Regions from separate parts of the Lysinibacillus sp. NPDC093216 genome, predicted to be linked through region 2. Evidence: riboswitches for the same ligand, from Rfam matches in the RefSeq annotation. Region 2 holds a riboswitch; the other holds the start of a gene.
The links. Region 2 has a riboswitch for thiamine pyrophosphate ahead of thiW (energy coupling factor transporter S component ThiW). Riboswitches for the same ligand answer to the same signal wherever they lie in the genome.

Region 1 (7,083 bases), on a different contig from region 2:
GTCGCACCTAGATTACCACTTCCGTGTTGACGAATATCAGTTTTATAAAAAACTTTGCCTATCCATAACCCAGAAGGGATCGAGCCGATTAAATAAGCACATAAAATAATAAGTCCATTTAGCATAGCTGGACTCCTTTCATCCATAGATTATTACTTGGTACTAATAATATGTAATAAATATTCTACACTTTTTCTCTACAATCTACAATGTCATGAAGGAGATTTCTTCGTGTATCTTGAATTCATTATAAAAGATAACTATTTTTCAAGGATTTTTATATGTAGTTGAATATGTGTTAGGCTTTTTGACATGATTCATGTTGGTTGCATGAAAGCCCTTTCTAAAAATATAGGTATAAAGGCAATTTTGTCAATCATCCATTCCTTTGGTAGAATAGAAGTCTATCTTTAATTTCTAGAGTAAGTTAGTATGAATTTTCTAATAGACAGAAGAAACCTATTAAGTACTGAATTGTATATTTTTCAGGGGATATTCAAATGCTTCTGTATGGAAGAACAAAACCTATAGCGATTGGTATCGTTTTGAAATGAGAGTAATGACCAGAAGATAGCCCTATGTTGTTTCATTTATGCAACTAATGTTTACGATCCTGCGTCAAGGGAATAGGATAGTTAGTAATACATATTAAAGCAACTATTGCAACTTTTTCTTTCGGTAAAAAGCTCAAAACGACAAAGCTGTGAGGAAATTTTAAAAATTTATTGGGTCTGTCACTAGCTATTGACAGGAAATGCTATTATTATTAGGAAGAGAACATAAATAGAACATGCGTTTTGTTTTTTGGAGGGGAAATTTTTGGCGAATAAACAGTCACCAAGCGTCTATAATGATGACGCCATTCAAGTATTAGAAGGATTAGAAGCGGTACGAAAACGACCCGGCATGTATATCGGTTCTACAGATGGCCGTGGACTTCATCACCTAGTATATGAAATCGTAGATAATGCGGTGGATGAAGCACTGGCTGGCTTTGGTTCTCATATCATTGTCCATATTCATAAAGATCAAAGTATCAGCGTTCGAGACTTCGGCCGTGGAATGCCAACAGGTATGCATAAGATGGGGAAACCCACTCCCGAAATTATCTTTACTGTCTTACATGCTGGTGGTAAATTCGGGCAAGGTGGCTATAAAACAAGTGGTGGCTTACATGGCGTAGGTTCGTCTGTTGTTAATGCCTTATCTACTTTTTTAGAAGTAACGATTCACCGCGATGGTAAAAAGTATCGTCAACGTTTTGAAAACGGTGGCCATCCTGTGACGACATTAGAAGAAATTGGACAAACAAAGCAGACAGGAACGCTTGTTCATTTTCTGCCAGATGACACGATTTTCTCTGTAACAAAATACAATTATGATACGCTTGCAGAACGATTACGTGAGTCAGCGTTTTTATTAAAAGGCTTAAAAATTGAGTTAATCGATGAACGCGAGGAAGGCAAAGGTGATGTTTTCTTTTATGAGAACGGCATTGAAGCTTTCGTTGCGTATTTGAATGAGGAGAAAGACGTACTTCATCCTGTTAAGTATGTGGAAGGGATTCAAGACGAAATTGAAGTTGAATTCGCCTTTCAATACAACGATGGCTACTCAGAAACAATCCTTTCATTTGTTAACAATGTGCGTACACGAGATGGTGGGACACATGAAACTGGTGCCAAGGCGGCTTTAACACGTGTTTTTAATGAATATGCACGAAAAATTGGCCTGTTAAAAGATAAAGATAAAAATCTTGAAGGGACAGACATTCGAGAGGGCTTAGCAGCGATTGTTTCTGTTCGTATACCAGAGCATTTATTGCAATTCGAAGGTCAAACGAAGGGGAAACTTGGGACAAGTGAGGCACGCTCGGCAGTAGATAGTGTTGTTTCGGAGCAAATTTTATATGTGCTTGAGGAAAACGCTGAATTGTCTGCATCACTTGTTCGTAAAGCTATTCGTGCGCAGCAAGTACGTGAAGCGGCTCGTAAAGCACGTGAAGATGCACGAAACGGCAAGAAGAGCAAAAAAGCAAGTACCATTCTTTCTGGAAAATTAACACCTGCACAATCTCGAAATGCGGCGAAAAACGAGCTGTATTTAGTCGAAGGTGACTCTGCAGGTGGCTCTGCAAAACAAGGGCGAGATCGTACGTTCCAAGCGATTTTACCTTTGCGAGGTAAAGTTATTAATACAGAAAAAGCAAAGCTTCAGGATATTATGAAAAATGAAGAGATTTCAACGATTATCCATGCCATTGGTGCTGGCGTCGGAACAGATTTTTCTGTCGAGGATGCAGCGTATGACAAAGTCGTTATTATGACCGATGCTGATACGGACGGAGCGCATATTCAAGTGCTGCTACTAACATTCTTCTATCGTTATATGCGACCATTGATTGAAGCTGGAAAGGTATTTATCGCATTACCACCACTTTATAAAGTATCAAGAGGCACTGGTAAAAAAGAAGTGATTGAATATGCTTGGACCGAAAATGATTTACAAAAGGCCATTAAAAAAGTTGGTAAGGGTTACATATTACAGCGCTATAAAGGTCTTGGTGAGATGAATGCTGACCAGCTGTGGGATACGACGATGAACCCTGATACGCGTACATTAATTCGTGTAACGATTGAGGATGGTGCACGTGCTGAGAGACGTGTGACAACATTAATGGGCGATAAGGTAGAGCCGCGCCGTAAATGGATCGAAGCTAATGTAGACTTCGGTATGGAGGATGATTCAAATATTTTAGAAAATGAATTCATCCAACAAGAGGAGGACCAAGCATGAGTAGTACGGAAAAATTCCAAGATTTACCCTTAGAAGAAGTGATGGGTGACCGCTTTGGTCGCTATAGTAAATATATTATACAAGACCGCGCGTTGCCTGATGCACGTGACGGTCTTAAGCCTGTGCAACGACGTATTTTATATGCGATGTTTACAGAGGGCAATACGAACGAAAAACCATTCCGTAAATCAGCCAAAACTGTCGGTAATGTTATCGGTAATTATCACCCACATGGTGACAGCTCCGTATATGAAGCAATGGTGCGCATGAGTCAGGATTGGAAGGCGCGCCATATGCTTATTGAAATGCATGGGAATAACGGCTCTGTTGATGGTGACCCTCCGGCAGCGATGCGTTATACAGAGGCAAGGCTTTCTGCAATTGCAGCGGAAATGCTCCGTGATATTGGCAAGAAAACTGTTGAATTTGTACCGAACTTTGATGATCAGGATATGGAGCCAACTGTTTTACCTGCTCGTTTCCCGAATTTACTAGTCAACGGCTCAACTGGTATTTCGGCTGGATATGCGACAGATATCCCTCCTCACGCACTTGATGAGGTGCTAGATGGTGTTCTCATGCGCTTAGATAAGCCGAACACTACTGTTGATGAATTAATGACTGTAATTAAAGGGCCTGATTTCCCAACAGGTGGGATCATTCAAGGTGTCGATGGTATTAAAAAGGCGTATGAGACTGGTCGCGGTAAAATTATCGTGCGCGCTCAAGCAGTCGTGGAGCCAATTAAAGGTGGCAAAGAGCAAATCGTTATTACGGAATTACCGTATGATGTCAATAAAGCAAATCTTGTGAAGAAAATCGATGAACAAAGAGTGGATAAACGACTTGAAGGAATTGCAGAAATTCGCGATGAATCGGATCGTACCGGCCTACGTGTTGTCATTGAACTGAAAAAAGATGTTCCAGGACAAGGGATTTTACAATACTTGTTCAAAACAACTGATTTACAAGTAGCCTATAATTTTAATATGATTGCTATCCATAATCGTCGTCCGACAATGATGACATTGCCATTGTTACTGGATTCTTATATTGCCCATCAAAAGGAAGTTGTGACGAACCGCTCCGTTTATGATTTACAAAGGGCTAAAGATCGTTCGCATATCGTTGATGGCTTGATTAAGGCGCTTTCTATTTTAGATGAAGTTATTGCTACGATTCGTTCGTCTAATGATAAACGAGATGCGAAAACGAATTTACAGGTGAAATTTGACTTTACAGAAGTGCAATCAGAGGCGATCGTTAGCTTGCAATTATACCGATTAACGAATACAGATATCACAGAGCTTCGCCATGAACAGGATGAACTAAATAAACTGATCGCCAAGCTTGAAGGTATTCTTAATAGTGAAGCAAAGCTTGTACGTGTTATTAAACAGGAACTACTTGACATTAAAAAGCGCTTTGCAGAGCCACGTCGTTCAAAAATCGAACAAGAAATTGAAGAAATCAAAATTACGTTAGATGTCCTTGTCCCAAGTGAAGAGGTCGTAGTGACTGTCACAAAGGATGGCTATATTAAGCGTACATCTACACGTTCACATGCAGCTTCGAATGGTCAGGATTTTGCGATGAAGGATTCCGATTATTTATTATATGAAGCAAATTTAAATACACAGCATCATCTACTGCTGTTTACAAATCGAGGCAATTATATTTATCAGCCTGTCCATGAACTACCTGATATTCGTTGGAAGGATCTTGGTCAGCATATTTCTAGTATTGTGCCGACAGGGGAAGATGAATCTATTATTGCTGTATATGGTTTTGAGACATTTGAACAGGCCAATACGTATATTTTAACGGCTACGAAAGATGGACAAATTAAACGCTCACCTGTAGCAGATTATGCTGTTACACGTTATTCTAAACCAATCAAAACGATGAATGTTAAGTCAGGCGATGAAATGATTTTTGCAGGTATCGTGACAGACGAAGTAGAACTAATGTTAACAACAGATACTGCCTATGCTATTCGTTTCCCAATGGAGGAATTGCCAGTAACGGGTGTGAAAACAGGCGGTGTCAAAGGGATTACGCTGAAAGACGGAGAAGCATTAGTCGGCATCAATGTTTTACCGCCAAATGCCACGGCATATGTTGCGATTGTGACACATCGTGGTGCGGTGAAGAAAATGAATGTTGCCGAGGTAGAGATGACGAGTCGTGCAAAACGTGGCTTAAAAGTGTTAACGGAATTAAAAGCGAACCCACATCGTATCGTGGCTGTAGTCAAGGTAACTGATGAGGAACGGCTAACAATCGAAACGGAAAAAGGCGTGCAAGAGATCCTTGATGTACAAGCATTAACTCGAGCAGATCGCCATTCCAATGGCTCCTTTAAAGTGGATATAGCTACAGACGGTGCTATTTCACATGTCTTTACGGTCAAAAAAGAATAGAAATAAAACTGATTTTATAGCCCATGCTCCTTAGAGAGCTGGGCTTTTTTTCTATATAGGAATCAAAAGAAAGGGTAGGTGTATAGTGACAATAAAGTTTTTAGGCAAATTGGTGAATCGGGTGTAGCTTTACAAGTAAGTTGTTATGAAGATTACTGATTCTTATTCAACGTCTTACTACTAAAAGCAAAAATTAAAAACCACAAAAGGTTCTTGATTTGATTATCAACAATAGTATTTAACAGTGCCTATTAAAACTTCGAACAATATACCGCTTCTTGATTTCAGGAGGGGATTCCTTTTAAATAAAAAATGTTTTACCAAAAAAACGGTGAATATTCTCAGGAAATGGAATTGTTGAAGAGAAAGATGAGGCTTTAAATTATATTTACGGGGCTTTCAGAAAACAGAGCCTTGTCATTTACGGATAGATATGGGTATAATAATCACGAAAAGTTCATATGGAAAGAATGTAGGGGGGCTGGTGTTGCCAGCTGAGATTGTGTCCGATAGACGCTGACTCTTTGAACCTGATTTGGCTCGTACCAGCGTAGGGAACATCTATTCAAAAAGTAAAAGTTTTTGATATTGATTACAAAACGTCTGGGAGGAATCCTAGGCGTTTTTTATGTTTTCAGACTTTTATTCATGCACAGACTTTGGGTTTGGGTGTAAACAGACCGTGAATACGCTTTCTTCTGGTAAACACATTCATTTATGAACAATTTCACACTACTTTACTTGGAGGATTCAGCATGAAAAAATGGTTATTGATCCTGTTGGCTACACTGTTAACATTAGTGGGCTGTAGCGAAAAAGAGGATAAAAAGGATACTAAGGGATTAACAAAAGTATCAGTCGTTCTCGATTGGACACCGAACACAAATCATACAGGTTTATATGTTGCGAAAAAACTTGGCTTCTTTAAGGAGCAAGGCTTAGATGTCGATATTTTATTACCTGGCGAAACAGGTGCTGATCAGCTTGTGGCGTCTGGCAAGGCTCAGTTTGGCGTAAGTTATCAGGAAGGGATTACACAGGCCCGTGTGCAAGATGTACCTTTAGTATCGATTGCAGCGATTATTCAGCATAATACTTCTGGCTTCGCATCCATTGCATCAAAAGGCATTTCGTCACCAAAGGATTTTGAAGGTAAAACATACGGTGGCTGGGGTGCACCACTTGAAAAGGCTGTACTACAATCACTTATGCAAACAGAAAATGCGGATATTAATAAGTTAGATATTGTCAATGCAGGCGATATAGATTTCTTCACAATGATGAAAAAAGATATTGATTTTGCGTGGATCTATTATGCATGGACAGGTATCGAAGCAGAACTACGTGGCGAAAAACTGAACATGCTATATTTAACAGATTATAGTGATCAGTTAGATTATTACACGCCTGTACTCGCTACAAATGAAAAAATGATTAAGGATGATCCTGAGACGGTCAAAGCATTTGTCGCTGCTGCAGCAAAGGGCTATGAATATGCGATAATACATCCGAATGAGGCAGCTGATATTTTACTAGAAGCTGTACCTGATTTAGATAAAAACCTTGTGCATAAAAGTCAGGAATGGCTAGCAGATAAGTATCAAGACGACGCTAAACAATGGGGCGAGCAAAAGCTAGCTGTCTGGGAAAACTACGCGAAATGGATGGCCAGCAACAAAGTTTTAGAGGGCGAATTTAACGCAGTACAAGCATTTACAAACGACTTTTTACCGAAAAAGGAGACAAAGTAATATGGCAAACTCATTAATAAGTGTACAAATTATCCCGAAAACTGAAAAATATGAGGATGTGATCCCATATGTCGATGCAGCGATTGCGGTTATCGACGCTTCAGGAGTTAAAT
Region 2 (9,546 bases):
CCTGAAAGTGAAATTAAAAACCGTGTTGTTGAAGCATTAAAATTCGTTAACTTAGCAGGCTATGGCAATCGTGAAATTTCTGAAATGTCTGGTGGCCAACGTCAACGTGTTGCAATTGCTCGTGCGATTGTGAACGATCCTGAAGTAATTTTACTCGATGAACCTCTTTCAGCTTTAGATTTAAAGCTACGTACAGAAATGCAATATGAGTTACGTGAGTTACAACAACGCCTTGGGAAAACATTTGTCTTTGTCACACACGATCAAGAAGAAGCACTTGCCATGAGTGATGAAATCTTTGTCTTAAGTGAAGGTGAAATTCAACAATCTGGTACACCGGTAGATATTTATGATGAGCCAATTAACCGCTTCGTTGCTGATTTTATTGGTGAATCAAATATTGTTCCTGGCGTGATGATTGAAGATTTCAAAGTAGAATTTGCTGGTAAAGTTTTTGAATGTGTTGACCAAGGTATGAAGCCAAACGAAAAAATCGATATTGTCATTCGCCCAGAGGATTTAGAAATGACAACAATCGATAAAGGCAAGCTTGTCGTTAAAGTTGATACTCAATTGTTCCGTGGGGTGCATTATGAATTATCTACGTACGACAAAGATGGCAATGAATGGCTCGTGCATTCATTGAAAAAAGCTGAGGTAGGGACAGAAATTGGTTTAGACTTTGATCCAGAAGCAATTCATGTAATGCGCTTAAATGAAACAGAAGAAGAATTCGACAAACGTTTAGAGGCGTATGGAGACGACGAAGATGCAAACTAAGACTTCGAAATCAGCCTTATTTCCATATGTTTTATGGATTGCGTTTTTCGTTATCGCGCCGATTGCACTCGTTGTTTACTATTCCCTACTAGATATACATGGCAATTTCACGCTCGATAACTATAAAGCATTCTTTACTTCTGTCTATTTAAAAATGACATTAAGTTCATTCTGGTATGCGTTTTTAATTACGTTCTTTACGTTACTTGTTTCGTATCCAACAGCCTATTTTTTAACGAAGACGAAACATAAACAGCTTTGGCTTTTACTAATTATTATTCCTTCTTGGATTAATCTTTTGTTAAAAACATATGCCTTTATCGGGATTTTCGGCTTGTACGGTCCATTAAATGCATTTATCGAAGTATTTGGTTTTGATCCGAAGCAAATGCTATTCACTGACATTAGCTTTGTGTTCGTATCCGTTTATATTTTTATTCCATTTATGATTTTACCGATTTTCAACTCATTGGATCGTTTAAATCCGGCTCTTGTTTATGCCGCACGTGATTTGGGGGCATCTGCCTTTACTACATTCCGTCGCGTTATATTGCCTTTAACAATGGACGGTGTTAAATCAGGTATTCAAGTTGTATTTATTCCTGCATTATCACTTTTCATGATCACTCGTTTAATTGCAGGAAATCGTGTTATTACACTGGGTACAGCTATTGAACAACAATTCCTTGTAACCCAAAACTGGGGAATGGGTTCAACAATTGCTGTTTTCTTAATTTTATTCATGGTCATCGTTATGTTAATTACAGGACAGAAAAAGGATAAAGGAGGTCGCGTACGATGAAAAAACTATCTGCTACAGCAAGAGTGTATTTAGCGATTGTTTTTATCGTTTTGTATGCACCTATCTTCTATTTAATCTTCTATTCGTTCAATAGTGGCGGATCAATGAATAATTTTGAGTCCTTTACGTTAGAACATTATAAAGCCGTATTTGAGGATTCACGTCTACTCGTAATTCTAATTAATACAGTGATCGTGGCATTACTCTCTGCATTGATTTCTACAATCATTGGGACACTAGGAGCAATTGGCATTGTCACTGTTAAAGATGCAAAAATGCGCAATACACTACTTTCTTTAAACAATGTGTTAATTGTGAGCCCGGATGTCATTATTGGTGCAAGCTTCTTAATTTTATTCACAATGATTGGTATTAAATTAGGATTTACTTCTGTGTTAATAGCACATGTAGCGTTCAGCGTCCCAATTGTTGTACTGATGGTCTTACCGAAACTATTAGAAATGAATAAATCATTAATCGATGCTGCATTAGATTTGGGAGCAACGAAAAAAGATGTCATGATGCGTGTTATTTTACCGTATATTCAACCTGGTATTTTTGCAGGGTTCTTCCTTGCCTTAACATATTCTCTAGATGATTTTGCGGTAACATTTTTCGTGACAGGTAACGGCTTTAGTACTTTATCTGTTGAAATTTACTCAATGGCACGTGCCGGTATTTCCTTAACGGTTAACGCTATTTCTGGTTTAGTATTCTTTGTAACGGTTATCGTCGTAGTTGGCTATTACTTCATTACAAGCCGCGCTAGTAAAAGAACGGGGGGAACTCAATGAAGCAATTAATTCAAGCAACAGTCGCAATCCTTGTCGTTTCCGCCCTTTTGTTCTATGCTGCTGACGCCCTAAGTGCCGGTGGTGGTAAAAGTGGTAAAGATACGTTAACGATCTTTAACTGGGGAGAATATATAGACCCGGATTTGCTGAAGCAATTTGAAAAAGAAACAGGCATTCACGTCATTTATGAAACGTTCGATTCAAATGAAGCAATGATGACAAAAATTCAACAAGGTGGTACAGCTTACGATATCGCAGTACCTTCTGAATATATGATTGAAAAAATGAAGGAAGAAAACTTACTTATTCCTTTAGATAAAACGAAAATCCCTAATTTTAAAAATATTGATCCTTATTTTTTAGATTTACCATTTGATAAGGACAATAAATATTCTGTCCCATATTTCTGGGGAACAGTCGGCATTGTCTATAATCCAAAGCTCGTTGGAAATTTAGACTTCTCATCTTGGAAGGACTTATGGGATCCTTCATTAAAGCGTAAAGTCTTTTTAGTAGACGGTGCACGTGAGGTGATTGGTATGGGCTTAAACAGTCTTGGCTACTCTCTCAACTCTTTAGATGACCAGGAGCTACGTAAAGCTACTGATAAACTAATCACATTGGCGCCAAATGTTAAAGCCATTATCGGGGATGAAATTACACCGTTGATGGTTAATAATGAAGCTACTGTGGCACTCACTTGGTCTGGTCAAGCAGCAGACATGTTATCAGAAAATGAAGATTTAGACTTCGCTGTACCAAAAGAAGGCTCAAACTTATGGTTTGACAATATGGTTATCCCAAAAACGTCAAAAAATATTGATGGTGCACATGCTTTCATTAACTTTATGCTGAAAGCTGAATCGGGTGCTAAAAACGCTGATTATGTAGGCTATTCTACCCCTAATATTGCAGCGATGAAGTTAATGGATAAAGAAGTTGTATCTGATAAACGCTTCTATCCTACTGAAGAACAACGTAAAACATTAGAAGTTTATAAAAACTTAGGTCCTGATTACTTAGGCAAATATAATGAGCTGTTCTTGGAATTTAAAATGAGTATTCGATAACCTATTTTAACCCATTTAAAGCTGTTCTCACGTTAGTAACGTTGAGAACAGCTTTTTCGTTTAGCTGAAGGTAAACTATTTTTAAAAATGGATAAACAAGCAAAATATCAATAAAAGATTCCTTTTATCGACTCATCTCTAATAGATAGGACTGATAATTGTTAAAACTATATCATGTTATAAGTTGATTGGAGTGGAGGCTGGGCGACTCTTGGGGATCAGCGTCACAGATGAGACCCTGCAGCGAAGCGAAGCGGCTCATCGGACGCCCCCAGGAAAGCGCCCAGCCGGAACGGAAATCAACACGCTTATTTTATTTGATCAATAGAATCCTCATAACCTTACTACTAAATCTCAGACTTATAGTCAATAGCAAACGTACAAGCCTTGTGGTAGACTGTAGTATATTTGATTAAAGAAAGGGGTATTCGATGACCCAGCAGAAGTCTAACAAGGCGGCTTTGTATATTTTAATGTTTAATATGTTTATCGCAATGGGGAGTATCGGAATTATTATTCCTGTCATGCCTGATTATTTAAAACTATTTGGTGCTGCAGGACAAGTACTTGGCATGTTGATTGCAACGTTCGCCTTAGCACAATTCGTATTTTCTCCAATTGCTGGGAATCTTTCCGATCAATACGGTCGTAAAAATCTCATTATTTTCGGCCTTATCGTAACAGGACTTGCACAAATTGGATTCGGACTTTCTACAGATGTGTGGATGCTCTTCTTGGCACGCTTTTTAGGTGGCCTTGGATCTGCATTTGTGGCACCTCCTATAATGGCATTTGTGGCTGACATCACAACGTACGAGGAACGCGGAAAAGGTATGGGGATGATAGGGGCAGCAATGTCCTTTGGTTTTATGATCGGACCAGGTATTGGCGGATTCCTCTCAAAAGTTAGTTTGCATTTTCCGTTTTATACTGCTGGATGTGCAGCTATCTTAGCAGCTATTTTATCGTTCTTTTTATTGCCTGCTACAAAACCGAACACTGCTAAAAAAGCACAGAAGCAGGATAATCTTGCAAAGCAGATGGCCCGTTCAGTCCGAATGCCTTATTTTGTCATGCTAATTATCATGCTTGTATTCTCTTTCGGGATTGCTAACTTCCAAACAACATTATCATTATTTGTTACAGACAAGTTTAATTACACACCTACTGATATCGCCATTATATTAGTTATGGGCGGCGCTTTTGGTGTTGTTGTACAGATGTTTGTTATTACACCGCTGTTTAATCGCTTCGGCGAAATGAAAGTAGTGTTAGTCAATTTATTTATTGCAGCCGTTTCGATTTTCTTAATATTATTCGCATCTGGTTTTGCACTTATTTTAATTGTAGCGACCATCTTCTCTACAGCTACGACATTGATTCGCCCAGCCGTCAACACATTGATTTCAAAGCTTGCTGAGAATGAACAGGGCTATGCAGCTGGTCTGAACAATGCTTATATGAGTCTTGGTAATATGATTGGTCCAGCTCTAGCAGGTATATTATTCGATTGGAATATGAACAGTCCTTATATATTCGGGTCTATTATTTTAATGGCTTGTTTCTTCCTTGCCCTTATTTGGACAATGAAAAAAGCACCACATCTTATGCATCCTGATACAAAATAGTCTGAAAAGTTATTGACTATTTTTAGTAGTATGCTACATTAATATGTGAAAAACTAAAAATTCTATTAATTACCACTAGGGGAGTCTTTAAAAGGCTGAGACGTATATGATCATATACGGACCCTTTGAACCTGATCTAGTTCACACTAGCGGAGGGAAGTGCCGACACTTGCTTTTTACTATGTAGATACAAGGCCGCTTCCTATTGTTTTTTAGGAAGCGGCTTTTTTACGCTTTAGCGGCGCTTCTCTCTAGCTTAGCGGCGGAACTCTCCTGTTTAGCGGCCATTCTCACTGGCTTAGCGGCGGTATTCTCCACTTTAGCGGCGCTTCTCATAGCTTTAGCGGCGGAACTCTCCTGTTTAGCGGCGCTAACTATAAAATTCACATTTCAAAGGAGTGGAAATTATGTCAATTCGAAAATTAACAATCATGGCCTTATTAGTAGCAATTGCCGTAGCAGGTTCTACCTTCGTTTCAATACCAACGGGGATTGCGCGTGCCTACCCTGTCCAACATGCCATTAATGTTATCGGTGCTATCATTCTTGGTCCAGTTCCTACTGTTATGGTCGCCTTTGTCACAGCCATTATTCGTATTTTAACAGGCACAGGCTCATTACTAGCTATACCTGGCAGTGTTATTGGCGCTCTATGTGCAGCTCTTGCCTATAAATACAGCGATAAGCAATGGCTTGCAGGAGTCGGTGAAATGTTGGGGACAGGTATCATTGCCTCACTTATCGCAGTACCTTACGCGCATTTATTAATGGGGACATCCGTTGCTGCTTTATTTTTCATGCCAGCCTTTTTAACTTCAAGTACCATTGGTGCTATGCTAGGCATTGTCGTTGCTAGCAATTTGCGTAAGACAGTATTTGTAACTAACCTTAACACTCAGCTTAAATAACTTGATTTAAAGCAATTTAAAAACGTTACTTTCTTTAATGACAATTAATTAAGAAAGTAACGTTTTTTGTTCCAATTCACCCATACTTCAACGGTAATCCCATTTCATGAGCAATTAATAAAAAGTCTTTTTTGCTTATTTCAAAATGACCAAATCTAAATTTATAGCCATATTTGGATTTGTCCTCTACAAACTCTAAATAATCTAAGATCCTTTTTATTGGCACAGCTTTTGCATCTTTATAAAAGTCTATATCTCTTCTAAAAGGAATAAAATTTTCTGCCATTTGGAACTCGTATATTCGCTCGTCCTTCACTCTTCCAATTGCGGTAAATGCTCTTACAGGCTCATTACCATCTAGACTTTTTTTAGGAGAATAATAAATGATCCAGTCTCCTTTTTGCATTCGTTTCAAAGGTCTTTCTTTACCATGGCATAACTGGCCGAATCCTCCCTCAACCCCTTTTTGCACATGATTAAGAGATACCACACCAATCCAATATTTCGTGTCTCTTTCAGGTGTAGGAAGGGAATTTTTATTAGGATTTAATGACATAGCTTCCGCCCCCTTTTATTTTGGAATCATCGCCAACGATTTTATTTTTTCATTTTCAAGAATCAACCTTTCTTCCAGAATCACTGGGTTTGGCAAACCATCCCAAGTAGTTAAAACTGTAGCAATACATTCTGTATCATCACCATCAATATTTTGGATAGTTAATTTAAAGCCTTTTGGCATAGGTGACGTGTAAAAGTTTTGTATTTCTTTTCTTCCTTTAAAAATTTCACCTTTAAAATTTTTTAATTCTCCATGATCTACATACATATCAGATAGATCCTGACCCTCTACTTGCGCTCTTCTCAAATACTCCTTCATAACTTCTACTGCTTTCATTTCTCATCACTCTTTCTTTTTTATTGATATGGTTATCAATTATACCTCGGCATAATTGCGTCCGGATTCGGCTTTGTGCTTAGGCCTGCAAATGTTTTTTGTACGAAAGCGCAGTGCTAACGTAACGGCAGCAACGTGTTTTTGTCTGTGCGAAAGGCGAAGCGACAGCAACAACATATGTTTTTGCGCGAAAGTGTAGCGGCAGCGGCAACATATGTTTTTGCGCGAAAGCGTAGCGGCAGCAGCAACATATGTTTTTGCGCGAAAGCGTAGCGGCAGCAGCAACATATGTTTTTTGCGCGAAAGCGTAGCGGCAGCGGCACCGATACAGGTCAGTTAGCCGTTATCGCATGGATGCGATGGTTTTAGGTTAACATCCTTTATTAACTCCTTTCCGAATCCGTGACATCCGCCGGAGGCTTTAGGCCAACACGAAGTTGGTCACTCAGTCGTTGCCACAGGACGTGGCGTTCTTAGACTGAGTTCCTCTATTTCAGCAGGTTGCTGAAAGAAGTTAAACCCTATTCACGATTTTCATATACTTTTTTCAATATGCTTTTCAACAGCTCTTTTTCTTCCAATGAAAGTACGTTTAACACTTCATTCTCAGAAATCGAAAGGGTCTTCAATAACTCTTCTGCCAAATTTCCACCATGTTCCGTAAGGCATATTAAATTCTCTCTTCTATTTTCTGGATTTTTCTCCCTATAAACATAATTTCTTTCTTCTAGACCATCGATAAAAAAGCGGACACTATTTTTATCTAACTTTAAAATCTGTCCTATTTGAATTTGACTAAGTTTATTTTCTTTTACAGCAATCATGATCCCGACTTCTCTGGATTTCATTTGATATTTTTCACTAATATATTTCTCGAGATTTTCCTCTAAAGCCTCTGCTAATTTAAAACTAAGAAACCCAAAAGAATTCATTATATTGGTCATGTCCAAACCTCCAAAATCTATAGTACTTAAAAGTGATAGTAATATTTTATTACTATCATCTATTATTGCATCTATGTATATTATTTACAAGTCATATTTTACCTTTCATGAATAATTCTCCAATCCAGTTGTTGAAATTACAAAAAAACGATGGCACATCTCTATGCACCATCGTTTTATCTGTTAGGATCGTTTTTTCATACCCTTTAATAGCTGGGCAACATTTGTGTCCTCTGCCTGTATCTGTGTTTCCTCTACAGGCTGTTCTTTTTTCTTCGGCCTAGTTAGGAAGCCCCAACCAAAGCGTCGAATAGTAATATCTATGAAGAATAGTAGCATACCCGCCAATAAGAGCCATGTTGCAATATTTTGGCGTTCCGCACCTTTTTTAGTAAATTCACGGAATGCCTCGCTCGGTTCTTTTAAAACGGAGCCGCCTGTTTGCTTTGTTAGCTCTTTGACTAACTTTTCATTCACTGGTCGTAATTCATACTCAGCACTATAAGGTACACTTAAGCCTGCCTGGTAAATGGCATTTTCTTCATCGGCAATGCGGAAGAAGATGAGTCCTGGTTCTGCTTGTACGACTGCTCGAACTTGTGATGCTGAAATTGTTTCAAGCTGTGTATCAAGTTCTTCCCCCACTTCATTGACAGCAACAATATCTAAGAACGCCGCTTCATTTGTTGGGTCTGTGATGACAAATGAGCCGTCTGATTCTAGACGTACATCATAGGCAACATCATTATAGCTTGGTAGCATTTTTGAAATAAGCGTTTGCCAAAATGTGCCCCAATTTTGCCATCTTGCCCAGTCCCCTGTCCATTTTCCTGTCGAATCAGAAGTAAAGGCGAATGTTTTGCCAAGGCCATATTGCCATTCTGCAAGTACTGGATCTTCCTTCTCACTTTCTGCAATAACAGTAGCTCCTTGCTTTGCTGTCGTACCGATATAAGCGTTCATTTTAGGTACACCATCTGTAAATAATGTATTCCAGCCAGCTGCATTAAATATCGTTGGATAGAATGGGTTATCCTCAATATATGTGCGTGAAATCATGGCTGTTTCACGCGATAAAATAGAAGGGATTGTCTGCTCATCAACAACATCGTAGAAACGCCCACTGCCCATCTCGCTAAGCGCTTCAAGTAAGTTAGCATCTGCATCCTGACCAATTGCAACTGTTGAAAGAGTAATGCCATTCTCTTTTCCTTGAGCAATTAAGTCTTCATAGTTACCAGGCTGAGACTGACCATCAGTTAATAGAATAATATGCTTTCGCTGTAGCTTTAAATCAGCTAGATTTTCATAAGCTTTAGCTAGTGAGCCAAATATTTCGGTACCACCCCCTGGCGTTACAGATAAAATCGTATCTACCGCTTCTTCCTTATTGCTAAGTGGTCCTGCCTCAATAATTTCCCAAGGTCGATCATCAAAGGCAATAAACCCGAGCGTATCTTCATCTCGTAGCATTTCAACTGACCGAGCGGCCGCCTCTTTTGCGAGCTCTAGCTTTGCTCCAGACATACTTCCAGAGCGGTCAAGGACAATCTCAAGCCCTAATGATGGCAATTGCTCTTTGCCTTTAATCTCCATTTCAACAGGTAGTAAAGTTTCGATTGGTGTTTTAAAATAGCCTCCTAAGCCAAAGCTATTTTCGCCACCGACCATTGTAAAACCGACACCAAAATTTTTCACTGCTTGCTCAATGACATTCATTTTTGC

Region 1: it holds a riboswitch for thiamine pyrophosphate, as region 2 does, so the genes downstream of both, ACQKOG_RS19735 (ABC transporter substrate-binding protein) here and thiW (energy coupling factor transporter S component ThiW) in region 2, are expected to answer to the same signal.

Annotation. Positions count from the first base shown of each region.
Region 1 covers NZ_JBNNVB010000021.1:57,710-64,792, reverse strand. The annotation lists gene plsY (glycerol-3-phosphate 1-O-acyltransferase PlsY) at 1-125, opposite strand, end outside; gene parE (DNA topoisomerase IV subunit B) at 820-2,796, shown strand; gene parC (DNA topoisomerase IV subunit A) at 2,793-5,219, shown strand; TPP riboswitch at 5,684-5,793, shown strand; gene ACQKOG_RS19735 (ABC transporter substrate-binding protein) at 5,975-6,970, shown strand; gene ACQKOG_RS19730 (thiamine-binding protein) at 6,972-7,083, shown strand, end outside.
Region 2 covers NZ_JBNNVB010000001.1:413,471-423,016, forward strand. The annotation lists gene ACQKOG_RS02055 (ABC transporter ATP-binding protein) at 1-780, shown strand, start outside; gene ACQKOG_RS02060 (ABC transporter permease) at 770-1,582, shown strand; gene ACQKOG_RS02065 (ABC transporter permease) at 1,579-2,376, shown strand; gene ACQKOG_RS02070 (ABC transporter substrate-binding protein) at 2,373-3,446, shown strand; gene ACQKOG_RS02075 (MFS transporter) at 3,878-5,074, shown strand; TPP riboswitch at 5,142-5,249, shown strand; gene thiW (energy coupling factor transporter S component ThiW) at 5,482-5,982, shown strand; gene ACQKOG_RS02085 (EVE domain-containing protein) at 6,059-6,538, opposite strand; gene ACQKOG_RS02090 (hypothetical protein) at 6,554-6,877, opposite strand; gene ACQKOG_RS02095 (MarR family winged helix-turn-helix transcriptional regulator) at 7,399-7,821, opposite strand; gene ACQKOG_RS02100 (VWA domain-containing protein) at 8,005-9,546, opposite strand, start outside.